Regions from separate parts of the Pseudarthrobacter sp. MDT1-40-2 genome, predicted to be linked through region 2. Evidence: riboswitches for the same ligand, from Rfam matches in the RefSeq annotation. Region 2 holds a riboswitch; each other region holds the start of a gene.
What was found. A riboswitch is a leader RNA that binds a small molecule or an ion and turns the genes downstream of it on or off. The one in region 2 is predicted to bind S-adenosylmethionine.
Positions count from the first base shown of each region.

Region 1: another riboswitch for S-adenosylmethionine. It lies ahead of AC50X5_RS13610 (bifunctional o-acetylhomoserine/o-acetylserine sulfhydrylase); the one in region 2 lies ahead of AC50X5_RS15765 (DUF1737 domain-containing protein).
Region 3: another riboswitch for S-adenosylmethionine. It lies ahead of AC50X5_RS02315 (aminotransferase class V-fold PLP-dependent enzyme); the one in region 2 lies ahead of AC50X5_RS15765 (DUF1737 domain-containing protein).

Region 1 is NZ_JBWZCL010000004.1:269,768-275,421, reverse strand. Features, by position in the region: gene metX (homoserine O-acetyltransferase MetX) at 1-696, opposite strand, end outside; SAM riboswitch class IV at 710-823, opposite strand; gene AC50X5_RS13610 (bifunctional o-acetylhomoserine/o-acetylserine sulfhydrylase) at 908-2,224, opposite strand; SAM riboswitch class IV at 2,262-2,377, opposite strand; gene AC50X5_RS13605 (VOC family protein) at 2,508-3,146, shown strand; gene AC50X5_RS13600 (CPBP family intramembrane glutamic endopeptidase) at 3,236-4,081, opposite strand; gene AC50X5_RS13595 (DeoR/GlpR family DNA-binding transcription regulator) at 4,162-4,965, opposite strand; gene AC50X5_RS13590 (class II fructose-bisphosphate aldolase) at 4,985-5,654, opposite strand, start outside.
Region 2 is NZ_JBWZCL010000007.1:48,802-54,455, reverse strand. Features, by position in the region: gene AC50X5_RS15785 (UDP-N-acetylglucosamine 1-carboxyvinyltransferase) at 1-514, shown strand, start outside; gene AC50X5_RS15780 (glutamate--cysteine ligase 2) at 547-1,821, shown strand; gene AC50X5_RS15775 (O-succinylhomoserine sulfhydrylase) at 1,818-3,026, opposite strand; gene AC50X5_RS15770 (rhodanese-like domain-containing protein) at 3,027-3,437, opposite strand; gene AC50X5_RS15765 (DUF1737 domain-containing protein) at 3,434-3,739, opposite strand; SAM riboswitch class IV at 3,753-3,867, opposite strand; gene AC50X5_RS15760 (DUF4383 domain-containing protein) at 4,074-4,532, opposite strand; gene AC50X5_RS15755 (MarR family winged helix-turn-helix transcriptional regulator) at 4,469-5,158, opposite strand; gene AC50X5_RS15750 (DUF3618 domain-containing protein) at 5,155-5,654, opposite strand, start outside.
Region 3 is NZ_JBWZCL010000001.1:488,523-494,176, forward strand. Features, by position in the region: gene aroA (3-phosphoshikimate 1-carboxyvinyltransferase) at 1-394, shown strand, start outside; gene rsgA (ribosome small subunit-dependent GTPase A) at 378-1,490, shown strand; gene hisN (histidinol-phosphatase) at 1,546-2,358, shown strand; SAM riboswitch class IV at 2,462-2,575, shown strand; gene AC50X5_RS02315 (aminotransferase class V-fold PLP-dependent enzyme) at 2,610-3,986, shown strand; gene AC50X5_RS02320 (class I SAM-dependent methyltransferase) at 4,054-4,812, shown strand; gene AC50X5_RS02325 (metal-dependent transcriptional regulator) at 4,843-5,559, shown strand; gene AC50X5_RS02330 (fluoride efflux transporter FluC) at 5,559-5,654, shown strand, end outside.

The DNA.
Region 1 (5,654 bases), on a different contig from region 2:
GATCCTGCGTGCCAGAGCCAGCCCGGCTTCGGGCTGCGCACCGTCGTAGTAGTCGCCGCCCCTGAAGTGGGGATCCTGGCGGATGGCCAGCGTCTGCGCCTGAGCAAAAGCGATCTGCTCGGCGGTGCTGGCCGCTCCGATCGAGATCACGCCGCAGCGTTGGACCCGCTGCGGGTACGTCACTGCCCATTCCAGGGCGCGGGCGCCTCCCATGGATCCGCCGATCACGGCGTACCAGGAATCGATCCCCAACTGGTCCGCCAACCGCGCTTCCGCCTCGGTGCTGTCACGCAGGGTTATTAACGGGAAGCGGGAACCCCAGGGCAAGCCGTCCGGAGCAGGCGACGCGGGACCAGTAGATCCGTAGCAGCCGCCCACAATGTTGACCGACACAACGAAGAAACGGTCCGTATCCACCGGCGCCCCGGGACCGGCAAGCTGCTCCCACCAGCCTTCTTCGTCGCTGCCGCCCCGGGTGACGTGGGTGCTGCCGGTCAGGGCATGCTCGATGAGGACGGCGTTGCTTCGGTCCTCATTGAGCCGGCCCCAGGTCTCATAAGCCAGGATGACGTCCGGGAGGTGGCCTCCGCCTTCGAGGTCCAGCCCGCCGATGGAGTGGTAGCGGAGGGTCCCGTCAAGCTGCCCGGCGGCGGGTACTGCGCCGGCAGCGGCAGTGCGGGAGACGGTAATCGTCATGAGTGGTGCCTTTTCTTCGCGATTGCCTGGCGTCGGCTGACGTCAGGCCAGGTCTTCACCCGGGGCACCCCGCCGCGAAGGAGGGTTGCCGGCCAGCAAGCCGGGGCTGTTGCTGGCACTCATGACCTGCCACGATTCTACGAAACAGGGCAGCAAAAAGGCGAAGCGTATGACGTTTTTGACGTACGCTCCGCCTTTGTGCTGCGGGAACTCAGGCTTCCTTGGCTGCCCTGAAGCCGGACTCAAGGTCTGCGAGGATGTCATCGATGTGCTCCAGGCCGACAGAGAGCCTGACCAGTCCGGGGGTCACCCCGGCTACTGCCTGCTGCTCCGGGGAAAGCTGGCTGTGGGTTGTCGATGCCGGATGGATCACCAGGGAGCGTACGTCCCCGATGTTTGCCACGTGGGAGTGCAGCTCCAGCGCATCAACAAACGCCTTGCCTGCCTCGGCCCCACCGGCAAGGTTGAAGGCGACGATTGCGCCGGTTCCGCGCGGACCGTATTTCTGCCCGCGCTCGAACCAGGGGCTGGACGGCAGGCCGGCATAGGCGACCGATTCGACGTCGGACCTCGCCTCCAGCCAGTTCGCCACGGCGGTGGCGTTGGCAACATGGCGTTCCACGCGCAGGCTCAGTGTTTCCAGCCCTTGGGCGATGAGGAAGGCGTTGAACGGAGCCACAGCAGAACCGAGGTCGCGGAGCAGCTGGACGCGGGCCTTGAGGATGTAGGACAGGTTGGCGCCGAGGATGCCGTTGACGCCGAGGTCACGGGCGTACACCAGGCCGTTGTAGCTGGGGTCCGGGGTGTTGAATCCGGGGAAGCGCTCAGGGTCCTTGCCGAAGTCGAAGTTCCCGGAATCGACGATGACACCGGCGATTGCCGTGCCGTGCCCGCCGAGGTACTTGGTGGCGGAATGCACCACGATGTCGGCGCCCCATTCGATGGGACGGATCAGGTAGGGCGTGGAGAGGGTGTTGTCCACGATGAGCGGCACCCCGGCGGCATGCGCCACGGCAGCGACACCTTCGATGTCCAACACGTCCTGGCGGGGGTTGGACACGACCTCGCCGAAGAAAAGCTTGGTGTTGTCCTGGACGGCGTCACGCCATTGGTCCAGGTTGTCCGGATCCTCTACGAACGTCACGGAGATGCCGAAGCGCTTGAGCGTGTGCGCCAGGAGGTTGTACGTGCCGCCGTAGAGGCTGGGGCTGGCCACCACGTGATCGCCGGCCTCGGCGACGTTGAGGATGGCAAAGGTTTCCGCCGCCTGGCCGGAGCTCAGCAGCAAGGCGCCAAGACCGCCTTCAAGGCTGGCGATGCGCTGTTCGACCGCGTCCTGGGTGGGGTTTCCGATCCGGGTGTAAATCGGTGCAAGCTCGCTGAGGGCAAAGCGGTTGGCCGCGCTTTCGGCGGACGGGAAGACGAACGAGGTGGTCTGGTAGATGGGCAGTGCCCTGGCGCCGGTTGCGGCGTCCGGCTCCTGGCCTGCGTGGATCTGGCGGGTTTCGAAGGACCATGCATTGGACATTAAAGCTCCTGGAGAATGCCCGGTCCCATCATGGGCCGGGGCGCGCTTGCCACCCGGCGGTTGCCGGACAGCCCGGTCTTCACCCGGGGCACCCCACCGCGGATGGAGGGTTGCCGGCCAGCAAGCCGGGGCAAAACGCTGGCACTCATGACCTGGACCCAGTGTAGGAAGCAGTCAGTAGGATGACCAGAATTGTGACGAACTTTCTCCCAATGCCTAGACGAGTAAGCCGCTAAGGGTACCCTTAGCTGAGAGCCCGATCACAAAGTGCCAAGATGAAGGCATGCGCATGGATCACGTCTCTTACGCCTGTGAACACGATGGCCTCGCTGCCACCACCGAACGCATCTCCGCTGCACTGGGGGTCGACGCTGTGAAGGGCGGAGTCCACCCCCGCTTTGGCACCCGGAACATGATTTTTCCGCTGGCCGGCCACAAGTACCTAGAAGTAGTGGAAGTGCTTGACCACCCTGCATCAGACAAGGCCCCCTTTGGCCAGGCCGTCCGCGCCCGCTCCGCCGCCGGCGGCGGCTGGATGGGATGGTGCGTCGAAGTGGAGGACCTGACTCCTTTTGAGGCCAGGCTGGGCCGCTCCGCCGTGAACGGCAACCGCAAGTTCCCGGATGGCCGCGAACTCGTATGGAAGCAGATCGGAATCCTGGGACTCATTGCCGATCCCCAGGTGCCGTACCTGCTCAAGTGGGAGGGTGATCCCGCCCTGCACCCGTCCAATGCGTACGAGAGCAACGTTAAGATGTCCAGCCTCACCATCGCCGGTTCCGCCGAACGCGTCACCGAGTGGCTGGGCGAACCGGTGGAGAAGCCACTTGAGGACGTTTCCGTCGACTGGATGGCACCGCACGGTACCCCCGGTATCCTGTCTGTCACGTTCGAAACAGCATCCGGCGCCGTGACCATCTGACCATCTCCAATACTTCGGCCGCCTGTTGCGGGTGCCAACGATGCCACCCGCAGCCGGCGGCCGATTCGCTTAACGGGCCTAGCGATAACTCAGCCGAGCCCCATCGCACTCCCTATCAGGCTGAACCCCACGAATGCCACGATGTCCAGCAGGGCATGGGCGACAATCAGCGGCATGACCCGCCCGGTTCTGGTGTATAGCCAGGCGAAGATAACGCCCATCACCACATTGCCGATGAACGGCCCGAAGCCCTGGTAGAGGTGGTAGCTGCCGCGCAGCACGGAGCTCAGCAGGATGGCCAGCGGCACGCTCCAGCCGAACCGGCCGAACCGGTCCAGGAGATACGCCACCACAATGACCTCTTCAACAAGCGCGTGCCTGACAGCGGAGAGGACCAGAACGGGAACGGTCCACCAATAGGCGTCCAGCGCGCTGGGGATGATGGCCGTGGTGATTCCCAGCGCCCTGCCGGCGGCATACAGGCCCAGCGAAGGAATCCCGATCAGCGCAGCGAGGCCGGCGCCCTGCAGGAGGTCCCGCCATGGCCTGGTGGCGTCCATGCCGAGCCGGCGGAATACCGACGGCAAATTGCCTTTCTCCAGCCCCGGAGTCGGCTGGGCAGGCATGCCCGGGGCAGTTCTTGAGACAGCACCCGGGGCCAGGCCCGCAACAGATCCCTGCCGCTCGGAGCTAAGGAAGAACAGCACCAGCGCCACCGGCACCAGCGCGAAGATGATGTCAAGCAGCTGGTAGGTCAGGTCAAAGTACTCCCGGCTGCTTTGCGAGCGGTTCAGGGTGGACGTTCCCTCCGCCAAGGGAGCCCGGCTCATCTTGTCCAGCAACTGGACCACTGAATACACGGCTGACTGGCCCAGCGAGAGGCCAAGGACAATCCAGACTTCAAACCGCAACCGACGGCGGGACGTAACCAGCATGTTCCCATCTTGCCTGTTCTACCCGGCAGTTCGCTGAAGGAGCTTTATGCCGGTGGTGTGGGAGCGCCGGCAGAGGCGGGTCAGTCCTGCTCTGAGTCGGTGGGAGCCAGGATCACCTCGGTGCCCCCGGCTTCAAAGGCTTCCTTGTCGCTGGCGGATATCCCGGCATCGGTAATTAACCGGCGGAATTCGTAGCCGGCCATGGTAGCGAACGCCCTCTTCCCCACCTTCGAGGAATCAGCCAGGACGTAGGAAATTGACGCACGCCGGGCCATCAGGGCGTTGACGGAGGCTTCGCCTTCATCAGTGATGGTGGGTCCGAACTCCGGATCGATGCCGTTGACTCCAACGAAGGCAATATCCAGCGCTACCTTCTCCATGATGATGTCCGTGTAGGGCCCCACCAGCTCGTAGGAGCGGGGGTTGAGGATCCCGCCGGTGACCATGATCTTGATGTTGGGCCGGACAGCCAGCTGGGAGGCGATGTTGATGGCATTCGTAACCACCGTCAGCGTTGCCCGCTGGGAGGTGGTGTTCAGGTCCGGCCGGGTGGCAAGCACCTGCGCCAGGGCTGTGCTGGTGGTTCCACCGCTGAGTCCGATCACCGCGCCGGGCTTAATCAGGGCCGAGGCTGCCAGTGCGATCTGGTGTTTGGCTTGGGCGTGGTCGTCCCTGTTGTACCGGCCGGGAAGGTCATAGGACACCACTCCCGTGGTTGCCCCACCCCTGGTGCGGCTGAGGAGCCGCTGCTTGGCCAGGCTGTCCAGGTCGCGGCGCGCTGTTGCCGGCGAAACCCCGAGGCGCGTGACAATGTCCTCAACGTCCACCTGGCCTGAAACAGCCAGGAGATCCAGGATTGCGGTGAGTCTTTCGGTGCGTGTCATCACTACCTCCGGGTGTGGACTATGTGGTTTTCGCAAAGAGTGTTAACAAGCGTGCGGCCTCCGGCACCAATGCTTCCCGGCCTGCTTTTAAGTACGTCCGCGAGTCCACCACGTCCGGATGGCCGTCAAGGTAGTTCCGCACGGCGCGCGTGAAGAACCCGTTGAGGTGAGTGGATACATTAATTTTAGTCATGCCGGCGCGAATTGCTGCCACGAGCACGTCATCTGGCACTCCGGACGAGCCATGAAGCACCAGCGGAACCGCCGATGCGTCCCGCAGCCTGGCTATCAGGGCAAGGTCCAGTGTGGCGTCGCGGCGGGTCATGGCGTGCGAAGAGCCAACTGCTACTGCGAGCGCGTCCACACCGGTAGCTGCCACGAACTGCGCCGCTTCGGCCGGATCCGTCCGCACCCCGGGCGCGTGGGCGCCGTCCTTTCCGCCGATCGCGCCCAGCTCCGCCTCGACGTAAACACCCCTGGCGTGGGCGTATTCCACGATGCGCCGGGTAGCGGCGACGTTTGCCGCATATGCCAGCCTGGCGCCGTCGTACATCACCGATCCGAACCCCAGCTCCACCGCCTGCACCGCCAGTTCTTCGGACTCTGCGTGATCTAGATGCAGCGCCACCGGAACCGCCGCTTCCCTGGCGACTGCCAGTGCTGCTGCAGCGAGAGGTTCAAGCCCGCCG
Region 2 (5,654 bases):
TGAACTGTCCATCCTGGAACAGATGGGCCAAAAGCTCATGGTGTCCGGCGAATACATGGCCCGGAACGGCCGTACGCGCCTGGTGGACGTCACAACCGTCCCCTCCAAGCTGCGCGCACCGGAGGACAAGATCCACCCCATGCCGTTCCCCGGCCTTAATATAGACAACCTGCCGTTCTTCGCCGTGATCGCGGGCAACGCGCAAGGCCAGACCATGATTCACGACTGGGTCTACGAGAACCGCGCCATCTACCTCACCGAACTGAACAAGCTCGGCGCCCAGGTGCAACTGCTGGATCCGCACCGCATCTACATCAACGGCCCCACCAAATGGCGCGCCGCAGAGGTTGGCTGCCCGCCCGCCCTTCGCCCGGCTGCCTGCCTGTTGCTGGCCATGCTTGCCGCCCGTGGTGTGTCCGAGCTGCGGAACATCTATGTCATAGAACGCGGCTACGAGGACCTGGCTGAGCGGCTCAACACCATCGGGGCGAAGATCGAGTACTTCCAGGACTAAGCCCGCATTGACGCCGGTAGCACAATGGAAGCATGCGTACTTTCGGCGTTGAGGAAGAGCTCCTGATCGTAGACCCGCAGACGGGGGAGCCGCTGGCCCTTGCGGATGCGATGCTGTCCGGGCGCGCTATAGCGCCCTCCTCCGGTACAGCCCCTGAACCGGAGGTAGCCGATGCCCACGAGGTAGCGGAGGACAGCCATCAGCTTGGCCTGAGTGCCGAACTCAAGCTGGAGCAGATCGAGACGCAGACCCGGCCCTGCCTGACCTACGACGAACTGCTGCTCCAGATCAGGGCAGGCCGGGCCATGGCAGACGAGGCCGCACAACGGCACGGGGCAAGAGTGGCGGCACTCGCTACCTCACCGCTCGCCTCCACCAGCCACACGACTCCGGATCCCCGGTATGCGCGCATGCTGGAACGCTTCGGATTGACCGCCCAGGAACAGCTGACGTGCGGCTTCCACGTGCACACCTTCATCGAATCCCCCGAGGAGGGGGTAGCGGTGCTGGACCGGATCCGCGACAAGCTCGCTGTGTTGACAGCAATAAGCGCCAATTCGCCTTTCTGGAATGGCGCCGAGACCGGCTTCGAAAGCTACCGGACCCAGGCCTGGTACCGGTGGCCGTCCTCCGGACCGTCAGCCATCCATGGGAGCCTGATCGCCTACCGCCGGCTTGTAACCCGCCTGATGGAAACGGGGGTGGTCATGGACGAGGGCATGATCTACTTCGAGGCGCGGCTTTCCCGGAACCACCCCACCGTGGAGGTGCGGGCGCCCGACGTCTGCCTGCGCTCCGCGGATGCCGCACTGATCGCCGTTCTGGTCCGTGCACTCGTGGAGACCGCAGTGCGGGAATGGCGGAACGGCGTAGACCCGCTCCCTGTGCCTACCGTGCTGCTGAGGATGGCTGCCTGGCAGGCAAGCAATGTGGGAATCAAGGGCGATCTCCTGGATTTCGGAACCTTCCGTCCCGCCCCGGCAAGCGACGTCGTCAATGCCCTGGTGGAGTATGTAGAGCCGGTCCTGGCGGAGCAAGGTGAGCTTGGCCTGGTAAGGCGCAGTATCCAAGACATCCTGAAGCGCGGGACTGGTTCCACCGAGCAGCGCGCTGCACGGGACCGGGCACTGGAACGCGACGATCCGGATGACGCCGGGCTCGGGGCCGTGGTGCGGCAAGCCGTGAGGCTTACCATGCTGGAGGCGGAGACCCTTGACGTTGACGAGGAAACTGCGCCGGAGCTGCTGCGCGTCCGGCGCGCCCCCGAGCCGCCGAATCCGGGCAGTTACTCCAAAATGCCCATCTAGATCTGCTTGAGTGCCTGCTCCAGGTCAGCCAGCAGGTCCTCGGGATCTTCCAGCCCCACGGAGAGCCGCACCACGCCGTCGCTCAGCCCGATTGCCGCCCGGCCTTCCGGGCCCATGGCCCGGTGGGTAGTGGTGGCCGGATGGGTGATCAGCGACTTCGCGTCGCCCAGGTTGTTGGAGATGTCGATGATCTTCAAGGCATCCAACAGCGCAAAGGCGGCGTCCTTGCCGGAGCGGCCGCCCGCCGTCGAAAGCTCCAGGGTGAGGACCGTTCCGCCGGCCTTCATCTGTCGCGCCGCGAGCTGGTGCTGCGGGTGGGACTTGAGGAGCGGGTACTTGACCCAGCTGACAGCCGGCTGCTGCTCCAGCCATTCGGCCAGGCGCAGCGCCGTCGCGGAGGAATGGTTGACCCGCAGCGCCATGGTTTCCAGGCCCTTGGTGAGGACCCACGCGTTGAACGAGGACAACGACGGGCCTGTGTGCCGCATCAGCTGCTTCACCGGGCCGTCAATGAATTCCTTGGTCCCGAGGATGGCGCCGCCCATGACGCGCCCCTGGCCGTCAATGTGCTTGGTGCCGGAGTAGACCACTACGTCCGCGCCCAATTCGCCGCAACGCTGCAGCAGGGGCGTGGCAAAAACATTGTCGACGACGACTGTGGCCCCCGCCGCATGCGCCAGTTCGCTGACCGCCGCGATGTCCACAATCTCCTGCATGGGATTGGAGGGAGACTCGAAGAAAACGGCGGTGGTGGGTACGGACAGGGCCTGGCGCCACTGCTCCAGGTCCGGTCCGTCAACGAATACCGTCTCTACACCCCAGCGCGGCAGGATTTCGTTCAGGATCACGAAGCAGGAGCCAAAAAGGGAGCGGGCCGCAACAACCCGGTCCCCGGCAGCCAGCAGGGCACCCAGGGCGGTGAACACCGCGGACATTCCCGACGCCGTCGCAAAGCATGCCTCGGTGCCTTCGAGCAGCCGGAGGCGCTCCTGGAAGGTGGCCACGGAGGGGTTGCCGTAGCGCGAGTAGACGAACCGTTCGTCCTCGCCGGTGAACGCCCGTTCGGCCGCCGCCGCCGATTCGTAGACAAAACCTGAGTTGAGGAATACCGGCTCGGTGGTTTCCTGGAAACCCGTGCGGTCAAGTCCGCCCCGCACGGCCTGGGTATCGGGGCTCCAGCCGGCCGCGTCCTGATTGAAAGCCATTTACGCCGTTCCGAGGTTGGTGGGCAGCCCGCGGTTCTTCCAGCCGTTGACCGTGCGCTCGCCGTAGCGGTCAGGCTCGCCTTCGAACCCTTCCAGGACGTTATAGGACGTGAACCCGACCTGCGCGGCGGCGCTGGCTGCTGCTGCCGACCGGACGCCGGAGCGGCACAGGAAAACAAGTTCGACGCCGGCGTCCTCCGGGGCGAGCTGCTGCAGTTCGCTGATGAAGTCCGGATTGGGGATACCGCCGGCGAAGGTCCACTGGATGAAAATGGGGTCGTTCTCCGTGGACTTGGTGTCCGGAATGCCGATGTGTGCCCACTCGCCTTCCGTTCGGACATCCACCAGGACGGCGCCGGCTTCGAGTTTGGCCCACGCCTCCTGCGGTGTGAGATCGCCTGCGTGGTTCATGCGTGGCCACCGCCGGCAATGTCCGCTTCGCTGAAGTCCTCAGCGCTCAACTGATCCACGGCAGTGGCGACGGCGGCATCCGCGCTGGCGATCGCTACCGGCAGCAGCAGAGCCTGGGCCACGATCACGCTGGCGCCGTTCCACGTGGCCGCTGGGCTGCCATGCAATACGTAACCTTCGGCCAGCGCGGCGGAAATGCGTTCACAGAAGGCGCGGTCGTCCGGGCCGGTGATCAACCGGTAGGCGAGCTTTTCCTCAGCCTTTTGATCGGAATTCTGGTCGGGGGCGGGTACGTCAGACATGACGGATCTCCTTCTCTCGCGCTTGCAGCTCGAATGGTCGATATGCCGAGTATTCACCTGAGGCACCCCGCCGCGAAAGGGAGGGTTGCCGACCGGACAGTCAGGGCTTGGCACCGGTACTCATTACTCACCAAAAAACGTAGCACTCCGCCGTGCGCCGGACCGCCCGGACGTCGTCATGTTGCGTAACCGTGGGGGGAGTTGACCGGCTGGGCTCCCCATGGAAGGCAAAAACCACGAGGGCCTGACCCCGGTGCAATACCAGGCTCAGGCCCTCGCGGCTAGGGCGGCTTATGTGGGCATTCCAACCTTCGGAGCCCGGCAGCCGGGAGTATTACCGGGCAGTGTTTCCGGCGCGGGTGGTGTTGCGCGAAAGCAGGATGGCCAGGGCGATCATTGCGACACCAAGGAAGAAGTGCAGCCAGTTGTCAGCGCCGTTGAAGGGCACAAAGTTGGCGGGTGTGTCGAGGTTGATGAGAAGTCCGTAGATCCAGAGGACAAGGTAGATGACTCCGCCGTACAGCAGGTAGCTGCGGGACTGAGCGTTGTTGCGGGACAGCAGGATCCCGGCGACGCCAAACAGGAGGTGGACGATGTTGTGCAGTACGGACACCTGGAAGATGCCCAGAAGAAGCGCCTGGGAATCGTGCCCGGCAAAGGACATCTGGTCGTAGTTGCTGGTGATGCCCGGGATGAAGCCGAGAACTCCTACCAGCAGGAAAACCGCTCCTACTGCCTGGGCTGCTTTTTGGAGGTTGGTCTTGGGCCCGGTTGTCCGGTTCGTTGTAGCCATTGGTGTGCTCCGTTTTCATTGAGGTGTGCGTTGATGTTGCGCGGTTGCGCGTTGCTCTGGGACGGGTTGCGCCCATGAATGCCGGCCCTGGGGAGAGGCTGGTGCTCAGTGTTCCTGAGTTTTGTGATGTGTCGCTCGAGTTGCCTGCGGAACTCCATCTCCGATCGGCCTTCGGTTTCAGAGAGTTCCCGGACCAGGTTCTCAGCGGTGGAGAGGACAGCCCGTCCTGCTGAGGTAAGACGAATGTTGGCGCTTCGCCCGTCTGCTGCAGGTTCCCTGGTAAGAAACCCGAGCCCTTCAAGGCGCTGGAGGACTTTGCCCAGGCTTTGCCGGCTCACGCAGAGCAGTTCTGCCATATCGGTTGCAGTGGCCGGTTCAAGTTCTGCCACTGCCTCCAGGACATCCAGCGCCCCTTTGGTGAGCTTAAGGCGGGCAAGCTGGCGGTTAAGCCTGCGTTCGGTGAGCCGTGCTGCGATGCCCACCAGCCGGTGGGTGGCCCACTGCTCCGGCCAAGGGCGGGGCGCATTCATGTGCCTCGGACCAACGGCGGGAACAGGCGATTCCGGATCCGGGGACAGCCCCGCGGGGTTGCGGGGCTGTTCCGGAATCCTGTCCTGCCCGCTCACGGGTTCTGGACGTTGTCCTTGGCGTCGACGGCGCGGTGTTTGACGTCAGCGGCAGCGTCCTGGCTTTCGGCCTTGACGTTCTCCACGCCCTCGGCAGCACTGGTCTTCAGCCTGTCCATAGCTTCCTGGGCCGGCTCTTTCAGATCCTGAACCATGTCCCTGGCCACGTCAGTGACCTTTTCAGTCAGGGGCTGTGCAGCGGTTTTGAGCTGGTCCGCTGCTTCGCGCTCTTTCTGGCTGGCAGGGATCAGGGCAGAGATCAGCATCCCGGCGCCGAAGGCGACCAGGCCGGCGGCCAGCGGGTTGCCCTGGGCCTGCGCCCTGGCCTGTGCCGGTGCGTCGGAGAGTGCCGTGCCGGCATCGGAAATCCTGGCGGAAACGCTCTCCTTGGCTCCGTGGAGGGTATCGCCAGTGCTGCTCAAGGCGTCGCTTGCATGGGTCGTGCCGGAGTCGGCTGCACCCATGATCTTTTCCCTCACCCCGGACACCGTGCCCA
Region 3 (5,654 bases), on a different contig from region 2:
ACCCACTGTGGCAGCTCTCTGCGCGCTGGCAACCGGCCCTTCGCGGCTGACGGGCATCGCCCACCTGCGAGGTCACGAAACTGACCGGCTGAAGGCCCTGGTCACGGAGATCAACCGGCTGGGCGGCGACGCCGAGGAAACCAGCGACGGACTCGTCATCCGCCCGGCCGCGTTGCACGGCGGACTGGTCCAAAGCTACGCGGACCATCGGATGGCCACTGCAGGCGCCATCCTGGGCCTGGCTGTCGAAGGTGTACAGGTCCAGGACATCGGCACCACCGCCAAGACCATGCCGGACTTCCCGGAACTTTGGGCCGATATGCTGGGGCAGTCCGCCAGGCAGCAAGGCGGCAGCAGCCACCCGGGAGGGCGCACCGGTGCCCCGAAGGACTGACTCCTGGGACGAGTCCGACGTACGGATCCGTCCCAGCAAGAAGGGGTCCAGGCCGCGCACCAAGGACCGCCCCAGCTACGACGACGCAGTTACGGGCAGGATCATTACCGTGGACCGCGGCCGGTACACAGCAGTCGTTGAGGAAGGCTCACCCGGGGAACGCGTGGTGATTGCCGCACGGGCCCGCGAACTGCGACGCTCACCCGTGGTGGCCGGAGACTTCGTGTCGCTGGTAGGCGACGTGACAGGCCTCCCGGATACCCTGGCCCGGCTGGTCAGGATCCAGGACCGCCACACCTTGCTGCGTCGCAGTGCCGACGACACCGACCCCATCGAACGCGCCGTGGTGGCCAACGCGGACCAGTTGGTGGTGGTGGTTGCTTCCGCCAATCCAGAACCACGGACCGGGTTTATCGACCGCGCCCTCGTGGCTGCCTACGACGCCGGAATCGACCCCCTTCTGCTGGTCACCAAAGCCGACGTCAAGGATCCTGCCGGGCTGCTCTCCAACTACGAGCACCTGGACTTTCCGGTGATCATCAGCCGCACAGCCGACACCGATGCCTCCGGAATCGATGCCCGGTCCGATGACGGGCTCTCAGCCAAACTGGACAAAAGGGCAGTTGCCGAACTCCGCGCCCATCTGGACGGCAAGGTCACGGTGATGCTGGGGCACTCCGGAGTCGGCAAATCCACCATGGTCAACGCCCTCACGGGCGCTGAGCGCGCCACCGGCGGCGTGAATGCGGTCACGGGCCGCGGACGCCATACATCGTCCTCGGCGTTGGCGCTAAAGCTCGCCGACGCCCCGCCCGGGAGCTGGATCATCGACACGCCTGGTATCCGATCCTTTGGGCTCGCCCACGTTGATCCGGATCGCATCCTGAGGGCATTCCCCGATCTTGAACCCGGCACGGAACGCTGTGGCCGCGGCTGCAAGCACACCGATGCGGCGGATTGTGGCCTGGACCCATATGTAGCGGCCGGAAGTGCTGGCCCGTCAGGTCCCGCGCGGCTGGCATCCCTACGCCGCCTGCTGGGCGTCGATCCACGTCTGGAGGGCCAGGAATCCAAGGAGCTGGGCAGCGTCGGCTGATGCCGCCGATCGCAATCTCCCCGGTTCGCCCGCATTTTGCCGGTAGCTTGTAACCATGATCCAACCCTCTTCGAGCTACAACGATGACCTGCGCCTTGCCCACGTACTGGCCGATTCGGTCGATGACCAGACGATGAGCCGGTTCAAGGCCCTGGACCTTAAGGTCGAGACCAAGCCGGACCTGACACCCGTTACGGATGCGGACAAAGCGGCTGAAGAAGCCATCCGGGGACAGCTTTCGCGCTCCCGGCCCCGTGACGCCGTACTGGGTGAGGAATTCGGCAGCAGCGGGCACGGCTCCCGGCGCTGGATCATTGATCCCATTGACGGGACGAAGAACTTTGTCCGTGGAGTCCCGGTCTGGGCCACGCTTATTGCCTTGATTGATGATGGCGAGCCGGTTGTGGGCCTTGTTAGTGCTCCGGCCCTGGGCAAGCGCTGGTGGGCCGCCAAGGGCGCCGGGGCATACATGGGCCGCTCCCTCGCTTCCGCAACGCGGTTGCGCGTCTCCAACGTTTCCACGCTCGCGGACGCCTCGCTGTCGTACTCGAGCCTGGGCGGCTGGAAGGAGCGGGGCAACCTGAACGAGTTCCTGGCACTGACCGAAGATGTCTGGAGGACGCGGGCCTTCGGTGACTTCTGGTCCTACTGCATGGTTGCCGAGGGCGCTGTGGACATCGCGTGCGAGCCCGAGCTCAATCTCTACGACATGGCCGCCCTCGTCCCGCTGGTCGTCGAGGCGGGTGGCCGGTTCACCTCTCTGGAGGGGGAGGACGGTCCGTTCGGCGGAAACGCGCTGGCCACCAACTCCATCCTCCACTCTGAAGTCCTCAAGCGCCTGAATCCCGACGTCGACGACCTCCTCTGAGGGCACTTGGCCCTCGTAAAATCCCGTAATAAACACAGTAATAAAGCGGTCAACGGCCAGCCGGGGTTTTTACCCGGCTGGCCGTTGTTCTAGTCTTCTTACAGGTCACGAGTGCCAGCGCTAAACCCCGGTTTGCTGGCCGGCAACCCTCCATTCGCGGTGGGGTGCCCCGGGTGACGACCGGGCCGGTCCGGAGCGGACACGGCAAGCGCGGATTCCCTGTAGCGGGCATCCTGAGTTTGTGAGGACCCATGACTGCTGTCACCTTTTCCCCCGTTAGCAACTCCCTGGCTGCGCGCCCGCTGGCCGCCGTCACCGGCGCCGAGATCCAGGCTCCGCTGATTCAGGGCGGTCACGTACGCTACGCCAACCTCGACTATGGCGCCTCTGCCCCCGCCTTGTCGGTGGTTTCGGCCTATCTGAACGAGATCCTGCCGTACTACGCGAGTGTCCACCGGGGTGCCGGCTATGCCTCGCAGATCAGCACCTCGGTCTACGAGAATGCCCGCAACATCGTCCGGGACTTCCTGGGCGGGCGGGCGGACGACACCGTCATTTTTACCCGGAACACTACTGACTCCCTGAACCTGCTGGCAGGCTGCCTGCCCGTCGTGGATGGTCGCACCGTAGGCGAAGTCCTGTACCTGGACATCGAGCACCATGCCAATCTCCTTCCCTGGCAGGGCGTTCCGCACCGCAGCGTGGTGGCCGGGCACACCATCGCCGGAACCATAGCAGCGCTTCGGCATGAACTGGCCCAAGGCGACGTCAGCCTTCTTGCCGTCACCGGTGCCTCCAACGTCACCGGCGAGATCCTGCCTATCGCCGAACTCGCTGCGCTGGCCCACGAATATGGTGCCAGGATCGTGGTGGACGCTGCTCAGCTGGCGCCGCACCGCCGGATCAACATTGAAACGTCCGACGTCGACTACCTTGCCTTCTCCGGCCACAAACTTTACGCACCGTTCGGTTCGGGCGTCCTGATCGGCCGGCCGGACTGGCTCGACGCCGGTACCCCCCACCTTGCCGGCGGCGGAGCAGTCAGCGAGGCCCGGCTCGATGGTGTCAGCTGGACCACGGGACCTGCCCGGCATGAGGGCGGCTCCCCCAACGTCCTGGGCGCTGCCACCCTTGCCCGCGCCACCCAGGTGTTGGCCGCCATAGATCCCGCCCTGGTGAGCTCGCATGAGGCTGCCATCCGGGAGCACCTGGTGCAGGGCCTGCAGGCGATCGACGGCGTCACCGTTCACCACATCTTCGAAGATTCCACTGACACAATTGGCGTCGTGAATTTCTCAGTGGAAGGCTACGACGCCGGACTGGTGGCTGCATACCTGTCCGCAGAGCACGGCGTTGGGCTGCGCGACGGCCGGTTCTGCGCCCATCCCCTGCTCAAGCGCCTTGGCCTTCCCTCGGGCTCGCTGAGGGCCAGCTTCGGCCTCGGCTCCCGGCTGGAGGACGCCGAACGCCTGGTTGCCGGTGTTGCTGCGCTCCGCAGCACGGGACTGGGCTGGGACTACGTGGTGGATTCGGGCCGATGGGTTCCCGCTAACGACTCGCGCACCTATCCGCACTGGGCACCCAACACCCCCGGCACGGCGGGAGCAGCGCCCTGCTCCGTCGGCTGAACTGCAGCACCGGCCTGCGGTAAATTCGTAGGACTGGCAGTTTAGTCAAGCACGAAGGAGACATCCGTTGGCACGGGGCGGACCCAAGCTGGAGCAAGGCCGACGCCGGGAACTTGGCCAAAGCTTCCAGGACGGCGGCGAGCACTACCACCGCGTCCGGCCCGGTTACCCGCCGGCGGCCGTTGACTGGTTGATTCCGGCGGCGGCGCGGGACGTCGTTGACATTGGCGCAGGAACCGGAAAATTCACGGCCCTACTGCTGGAACGGGGACTGCAGGTCACCGCCGTTGATCCTTCCGCCGACATGCTGGCCCAACTGCACCGGTCCTGCCCGGAAGCCCTGGCGTGCCTTGGACCGGCAGAGGCTACCGGACTGCCGGACCTGGCTTTCGACGTCGTGAGTGCGGCCCAGGCCTGGCACTGGGTGGATGCCCTGGCCGCAAGCACCGAGGCAGCACGCATCCTGCGGCCCGGGGGGACACTTGTCCTGATCTGGAACCAGCTGGATACCACTGTCCCCTGGGTCCATAGGCTTTCCCGCATCATGCACGCCGGCGACGTCCTCAAGCCGGATTTCCGGCCGGCCGTGGGCCGCGAGTTCCGCGGCCTTGAGGGCCGGCAGATCCGCTGGGAGGATGCCCTGACCACGCAGGACATCGTAGAGCTGACCAAGTCCCGGAGCTACTACCTCGCCGCTGCCGACGCCACCCGCGCCAAAGTCCTTGCCAACCTGGACTGGTACCTGCACGAACACCTGGGACATTCCCGCGACGACGTGCTGGCACTTCCCTATGTAACGCAGGCCTGGCGTGCCATCAAGGCCTGATGGCAGCCCCGGAAGAGTAGGCTTGATCCCGTGAAGCCCACCGCGCCGTCATCGTCCATCGAGGACTACGTCAAGGTTATCTACTCCTTTACCGAATGGCAGGACAAGCCCATCACATCCTCCCAGCTGGCACAGCGGCTGGGCGTAGCCAACTCCTCGGTTTCGGAGATGGTCCGCAAACTCAAGGACCAGGGCCTGGTGGACCACCAACCGTACAGCGCTATCACCCTCACCGGGGAAGGCCTGCGGCTTGCTTTGTCCATGGTCCGACGGCACCGGCTGATCGAAACCTACCTGGTCCGCGAGCTGGGCTACAGCTGGGACGAGGTCCACGACGAAGCTGAGCATCTGGAACACGCTGTCTCTGACACTTTCATTGAGCGCATGGCGGCCAAACTGGGCAACCCGGACCGGGATCCCCATGGGGATCCCATTCCCGGCGCCGACGGGGTTGTCAGGATGCCCAAGGCTCTCTTGATGAATGAACTTGATGCCGGTCATAGCGGCCGGATCACCCGGATCAGCGACGACAACCCGGAGTTGCTCCGTTACCTGGCAGCCGAAAACATCAACCTCGATTCCGACGTCGAGGTGGTGGGCCGGAAACCGTTCGGCGGTGCCTTGATAGTCCGAATCGGCAGCCGCGGGGAATACCGCGATTTCGACCTCCCTGAGGAAGTTGCCTCTGCGCTTTGGGTACACAGCGATGCGCCCCATCAGGGCTGCCTGGTGGGGACGGCAGGGTGATTCCCGGCCGCTGGCCACCACCTAAGGCATGGCTGGCGGTAGCGGCGGGCGGCATCGCAGGCACCGAACTCCGCTATGGACTGGGCCTGTTGTTT